2 regions of the Exiguobacterium sp. s95 genome follow, and region 1 is predicted to be linked to the other one. Evidence: a T-box and tRNA genes for the amino acid it is inferred to sense, from the RefSeq annotation. Region 1 holds a T-box; the other holds one or more tRNA genes.
What was found. A T-box is a leader RNA that pairs with one kind of tRNA and senses whether it is charged. The one in region 1 lies ahead of leuS (leucine--tRNA ligase), so its partner is inferred to be a tRNA-Leu.
Positions count from the first base shown of each region.

Region 2: it has a tRNA-Leu gene. The T-box ahead of leuS (leucine--tRNA ligase) is inferred to sense a tRNA for this amino acid. The anticodon was not compared.

Region 1 is NZ_JACSMM010000002.1:245,370-248,788, forward strand. Features, by position in the region: gene KNP99_RS05925 (peptidoglycan bridge formation glycyltransferase FemA/FemB family protein) at 1-639, shown strand, start outside; gene KNP99_RS05930 (HAD family hydrolase) at 701-1,345, shown strand; T-box leader at 1,385-1,607, shown strand; gene leuS (leucine--tRNA ligase) at 1,654-3,419, shown strand, end outside.
Region 2 is NZ_JACSMM010000001.1:560,929-564,347, reverse strand. Features, by position in the region: gene KNP99_RS03190 (hypothetical protein) at 1-260, shown strand, start outside; gene KNP99_RS03185 (alpha/beta hydrolase) at 281-1,210, shown strand; tRNA gene KNP99_RS03180 (tRNA-Leu) at 1,289-1,372, shown strand; gene KNP99_RS03175 (transporter substrate-binding domain-containing protein) at 1,697-2,464, shown strand; gene KNP99_RS03170 (amino acid ABC transporter permease) at 2,504-3,148, shown strand; gene KNP99_RS03165 (amino acid ABC transporter ATP-binding protein) at 3,145-3,419, shown strand, end outside.

The DNA of each region.
Region 1 (3,419 bases):
ATTCGACATACTACGAGTATCGACTTACGACCATCCGTAGAAGAAATTACACAGACATTTCATAAAAAGACGCGGAGTATGGTTCGGAAATCATTGGCTTCTGACTTAGTTGTCCGACGAGGGACACACGAAGATTTACAATCATTCATTCAGTTGTATTATCAGACGATGGACCGAAAGGATGCCTCGAGCCATTACTACTTTTCTCGAGACTACTTCGAACAGTTATTTCAGCCGACGAGCCTCTGTACGCCGCTCCTCTTGATTGCAGAACTTAACGAGGAAATCATCGGAGGTTACTTCGTTTTACTTGGCCGAGAATTTGCACATGGTCATTTGATTGGCTGTAAGCGGGATGAACATAAGGTCTATCCAAATCAACGGTTAGAATTCGAGGCTATTTTATGTGCGAAAGATGCCGGGTTGGTCGAACAGCATTTAGGTGGCGGGTATAAAGAGCGTGATAGCCTGTTCGAGAGTAAGTGTCGTTATACGGGCTATCGTTTGTTTGAATATCATTTAGGAAAAAATGTTCTACTGCCTGCTCAATATGAACAACTGTGCCAGCTCTATGGAGACGGAGAGTTGGAACATTATTTTCCGGGATATCGTTCGCAACCAACACTGATTTCGAAATAATAAAAACGACAGTCCATCACTGTCGTTTTTTTTGTTAAAATCAAAAAAAGGAGTGAATGGGATGCAAACGAGGGGTTTAATCTTCGATATGGATGGCGTCATTTTAGATAGTGAAATTCGCTACTTTGGGGTACATAAAAAAATGTTTCATCAACTCGGGATTCCACTTGATTTAGTTCAATATGCGACCTTCATGGGTAAGACGGGCGACGAGATGTGGCAGGAATTAATTGAACAACATCGCTTACCGCATCAAACGGATGTGTTACTTGCACAGGAACATGACTTATTTCAACAACACGCCAAGCCGGAAGACTGTGGATTAAAGGAAGGGGTTCATGAGTTGATGAGTATCGCTCGAAGCGAAGGTTACGGGATTGCAATTGCATCATCGAGTTCGCTTGAAAAAATTGAACGCGTCATCGCATTTTATGGGTTGACAGTCGACGCCTACACGAGCGGTTTTGAAGTCCCGCGCTCTAAACCGGACCCTGCTATCTTCGAGCTGACAGCAAAACGGATGGGTCTCGCCCCAGAGTCATGTATCGTCATTGAGGATGCGGCGAACGGCATGATGGGGGCGAAAAAAGCTGGGATGGAAGTCATCGCGTTACTCGACGACCGGATGCCGGGGCAGATGTTACATCACGCGGATCATCAGGCTTCGACACATGCTGCGATTGGAGAAATTTTACGGAAACGTTGACGGTTGATTAAGATTCAGATTAAACTAACTAATAGATAGTCAGATGCAACGAACTGAAGTAGTAGTGGAGACATTCCGTTTAGAGAACTGGTGGGTGGTGCAAACCAGTCGGAACTGTCCATGAACTCGTCAGGGAGCATGATTCGTGAACAACGAGTAGCGAATCCGGTCCTTCACACCGTTATCTGTGAGTCAAGCGGTCTGTCATTGACAGACAACGTGGGTGGTACCGCGGAAGCCAAACCGGTCTTTCGTCCCTATTCTTAGGGGCGGAGGACCGGTTTTTTTAATCAGAGGAGGAAGAATAGATGTCGTATAATCATCGTGAGATTGAACCAAAATGGCAAGCGCACTGGGAACAGGATAACGCGTTCGTAACGACGGAAGACCCAAGTAAGGAAGGCTTTTATGCCCTCGACATGTTTCCTTATCCATCGGGAGCAGGACTGCATGTCGGACACCCGGAAGGATACACGGCAACGGATATCCTCGCACGGATGAAACGGATGCAAGGGTATAACGTCCTTCACCCAATGGGATGGGATGCGTTCGGACTCCCGGCAGAACAGTATGCACTCGATACGGGGAATGACCCGCGTGAGTTCACGGCACAAAATATTGAAACGTTCAAACGTCAGTTGAAAGACCTCGGTTTTTCATATGATTGGGACCGTGAAATCAATACGACGGATCCGAAATACTACAAATGGACACAGTGGATCTTTACACAACTGTACGAAGAAGGACTTGCGTTCGTCGATGAAGTGGCAGTCAACTGGTGCCCGGCACTTGGAACGGTCCTTGCGAATGAAGAAGTCATCGATGGATTGTCTGAACGTGGAAATCATCCCGTCGTCCGTGTCCCGATGCGCCAGTGGGTCCTTAAGATTACGGAATACGCGGACCGTCTCCTCGACGATTTAGATGAACTCGATTGGCCGGAGTCGGTGAAAGAAATGCAGCGGAACTGGATTGGTAAATCGGAAGGTGCGGAAATCGACTTTACGATTGACGGCCACAAAAAACAAGTCACGGTCTTCACGACACGTCCGGATACAGTCTTCGGCGCAACGTACCTCGTCTTAGCACCGGAGCATCCATTCGTCGCGGACATCATGACAGCAGAACATCAGGCAGCAGTCGAACGTTATATCGCGTCTGTTCAGACGAAATCGGATCTTGAACGGACGGATCTTGCAAAAGAGAAGACAGGTGTCTTCACGGGTGCGTTCGCCGTCAACCCGATTTCTGGCGAACGTCTTCCGATCTGGATTGCCGACTATGTTCTTGCGACGTATGGAACAGGTGCCATCATGGCCGTTCCGGCACATGACGAACGCGATCATGAGTTTGCGAAACAGTTTGACCTTCCAATCATCGAAGTCGTAAAAGGCGGAAATGTCGACGAAGCAGCGTATACGGGAGAAGGGGAGCATGTCAATTCACAAATGCTCGACGGTCTCTCGAAGGCGGACGCAATCGAAACCATCATCGCGGAACTCGAAACGAACCAAGTCGGACGGAAGAAAATTACGTATCGTCTGCGTGACTGGCTCTTTAGCCGTCAACGCTATTGGGGCGAGCCGATTCCAGTCGTCCATATGGAAGATGGAACGATGAAGACGTTGGATAAAGAAGAGTTGCCGCTTGAACTTCCGATGATTCCTGAAATCAAACCGTCGGGAACAGGAGAGTCGCCGCTTGCTCTTGCAGAAGAGTGGCTCGACTATACGGATCCTGTGACAGGGATGAAAGGACGCCGCGAAACGAACACGATGCCACAATGGGGCGGTAGCTGCTGGTACTACCTTCGTTTCATCGATCCGCATAATGAAGAGGCGCTCGCGGATCCGGAGAAATTAAAATACTGGCTTCCGGTCGATATTTATATCGGCGGGGCAGAACATGCGGTCCTTCACTTACTGTACGCGCGTTTCTGGCACAAAGTGTTATACGACATCGGCGTCGTTCCGACGAAAGAGCCATTCCAAAAGCTGTATAACCAAGGGATGATTCTCGGCGAAAACAACGAAAAAATGTCGAAATCACGCGGGAACGTCATCAATCCGGATGA
Region 2 (3,419 bases), on a different contig from region 1:
AACCTTTTTATGATGCACTCGGGCTGACGGATGAAGTAATGGTTGCGCAAGTCGGACAAGTCCTCGTCATGCGCAATCCAGACGAGATGGTCGAGATGGAGACCGAATTATTAGCGCAAATCGTTGAAGAAGGATTTGCGGGGCAAGAGCTCATTCGCGAATTCGCTTACCGGAAGGCGCAGCATGAACAACGGTTGCGCCAGCACATATTACAAGATGATCATCCAGAGTCGTCAGCTCAACTAGAAATCGAACTATAACAACAAGGAGTGAGGACCGGATGCGAACAGGTACAAAAATTGGTTTAGGCGTGATTGGTTCAGGGATGCTTGCAGCAAGCTATTACTTTTACGAAATGGCAATCGCAACGAATCCGAAACCCTTCTTGACGAACAACCGTGATTTAAGTGACGAGATGGTCCGATTGATGCAACCGGGTCAGACATGGATTAAGGAACAACCGTTAGAACTCGTCGCGACGCAAGCACATGATGGATTGACGCTTCGCGCACATTACTTACCGCCACTCGTTCCGTCCGATCGAGTCGTCATTCTCGTACATGGTTACGGTGGTGTCGGAACAGACTTAGCAGGATTCGCCTATCTGTATCATCAAGCGGGTTTTCATGTGTTGATGCCGGACAATCGTGGTCACGGAAAAAGTGATGGAAATTACATCGGTTTCGGGTGGCATGACCGGCAAGACTGTCTGCGCTGGATCGACTATTTAATCGGATGTGTTGGTACGGATTCTTCCATCTTTTTACATGGTGTATCGATGGGGGGCGCGACGGTTTTGATGACGAGTGGAGAAACATTACCTGCTCAAGTCAAAGGCATTATCTCCGACTGTGCTTATACATCAGTCAACGCAGTCCTCGCCTATCAGATGAAACGGATGTATCGTTTGCCGCACTTTCCGTTCCTTGCGATGACGAGTTTATTGACGAAATTAAAGGCTGGTTACTTCTTCAGTGAAGCTTCCGCATTAAAACAAGTCAAAAAGGCGGCGGTACCGATCTTATTCATTCATGGGGATGCAGATACGTTCGTTCCGACATCGATGGTCTATGAACTGTATGATGCTTGCCAAACGAAGAAGGAACTCGTCGTCATTCCGAATGCGGCACATGCAATGGCTTATTTTGAGGCACCCGATCGATACGATGAAGTCGTCGAGGCGTTCGTTCGGCGCGTAATGTCAGCATGACAAATGAAAGTGTATGAAGCGGAAGGAATGGATTGACAAAAATCAGTCCATTTCGTATTCTACAATCATATAAGTCATGTCGTCGTGGCGGAATCGGTAGACGCGCTAGACTCAGAATCTAGTGGTGGCAACACTGTGGAGGTTCAAGTCCTCTCGGCGGCATTTCCATAAGTTGAAGACCTGTTAGTAGGTCACAGACTGTAGACAAACTAGATGGAAGGTCACTTGCATGTGATTTTCTATCTTTTTTTGTTCTCTCTTTCCTTCCTAAGCGTCTTCCTGTGGCAAACATCGCGCCGCTACAGCGAAGCTGCAGGGTCGCTCCTGTTTGCTTTCCACTAGAAAGCGATTAGATCGAAAATCGCGACTTTTTTAGTTTTCTTTCAGATAATTCAGTTTTTTTACCAAAACATGTTTCAAAGGGACCATTATTAAGGAAAATATCCTAATAGAGGGCCGTGCCTTCAAAAGAAGGGGGTAAAAAGTATGAATAAACGTTTTTCTATCTTATTTTTATTGATGGGATGTCTGTTCGTATTAAGTGCGTGTAGCATCGGTTCAAATGATGATTCATCGTCAGAGGACAAAACGTACAAAGTCGGGATCGACGTCACCTATCCACCATTCGAGTACAAGGACGGGGATACGTACAAAGGAATCGATATCGATTTGATTCAAGCGATTGCAGACGACCAAAACTTCAAGATTGAATTTGAAGCGATGGACTTTAGCGGAATCATTCCTGCTCTGCAGGCGGATCAACTCGACATCGCGATTGCCGGGATGAGTATCACACCGGAACGTGAAAAAGTCGTTACCTTCTCTGACCCGTACTTTGAAGCCGGACTGATTCTTGTCGTCAAAGACAACAATGATGACATCAAGTCGGTTGATGATTTAAAAGGGGAACGCGTGGCAGTTAAAAAAGGGACGACGGGGGCAAAGTATGCAACGGATAACGCGGATAAGCTAGGCATTAAAGTTACACAATTCAATGATAGTCCAGCGATGTTCCAGGAAGTCAAAAATGGGAATGCAGCAGCCTTGATTGAAGACTATCCAGTCATCTCGTATGCCAACAAACAACAAAACCTTGGTCTGAAACTCGTGGGAGATCGTTTAAATGGTGATAATTACGGGATTGCCGTCCTTAAAGGGGAAAACGAAGACTTGATGAAAAAAATCAATACAGGTTTAGCGAATTTAAAAGACAGTGGCGAGTACGACGAAATCGTTGATCGTTATTTAAAATAATCACCCGATTGAGTGAATGATGAGGGAGTTGAGCTGCTGATGGAAGTAGCAAAAGCTGCATTTCCGTTTTTCTTAGATGGGTTACAAGTTACCTTATATATCTTTATCATCGCCGTCATCGCAGGATTCTTGATTGGTCTCATCGTTGCCTTGATGCGCTTGTCTCCATTAAAACTTTTAAATGGGATCGCAATCGTTTATATCGATGTGATCCGTGGGACACCGTTCATCGTTCAACTGTTCTTCATTTATTTTGGTTTGAACTCACTCGAATGGTTATCGATGGACCGGATGTACGCGGGGATTTTGACGGTCGCGATCAATGCAGGGGCCTATTTTGCAGAAATCATCCGGGCCGGCATCCAGTCGATTGACAAAGGTCAAACCGAAGCCGCACGATCGCTCGGGATGACGGGCCGTCAAACGATGGTCCAAATCATTTTACCGCAAGCTTTTCGGAGAATGTTGCCGACCATTACGAACCAATCGATCATTAGTTTAAAGGATACTTCGTTGCTCTCGATTATCGGCATCGCCGATTTGACGCAACAAGGACAAGTCCAGCAAGCGACGACGTTTGAACCGTTCATCGTCTGGTCCGTCGTCGGCTTAATGTATTTCGTCATCATCTATCTGCTGTCGATGTTAGCGAAATTCTTGGAACGGAGGTTTACGCTACGATGAGTATCATTCAAGTAGATAACTTAAAAAAGTCATTCGGAAAAAATGAAGTCCTAAAGGATATCTCCGTTGAAGTAGAAGAGAAAGAAGTAGTTTGCGTCATTGGTCCATCTGGTTCTGGGAAAAGTACGTTTCTTCGTTGTCTGAATCGTCTGGAAGACATTACAGGTGGGACAGTCATCATCGATAAGCACAATATTACGGACCCGAAAGTCGACATCAATAAAGTCCGAGAAGAAGTTGGGATGGTCTTTCAGCACTTTAATCTCTTTCC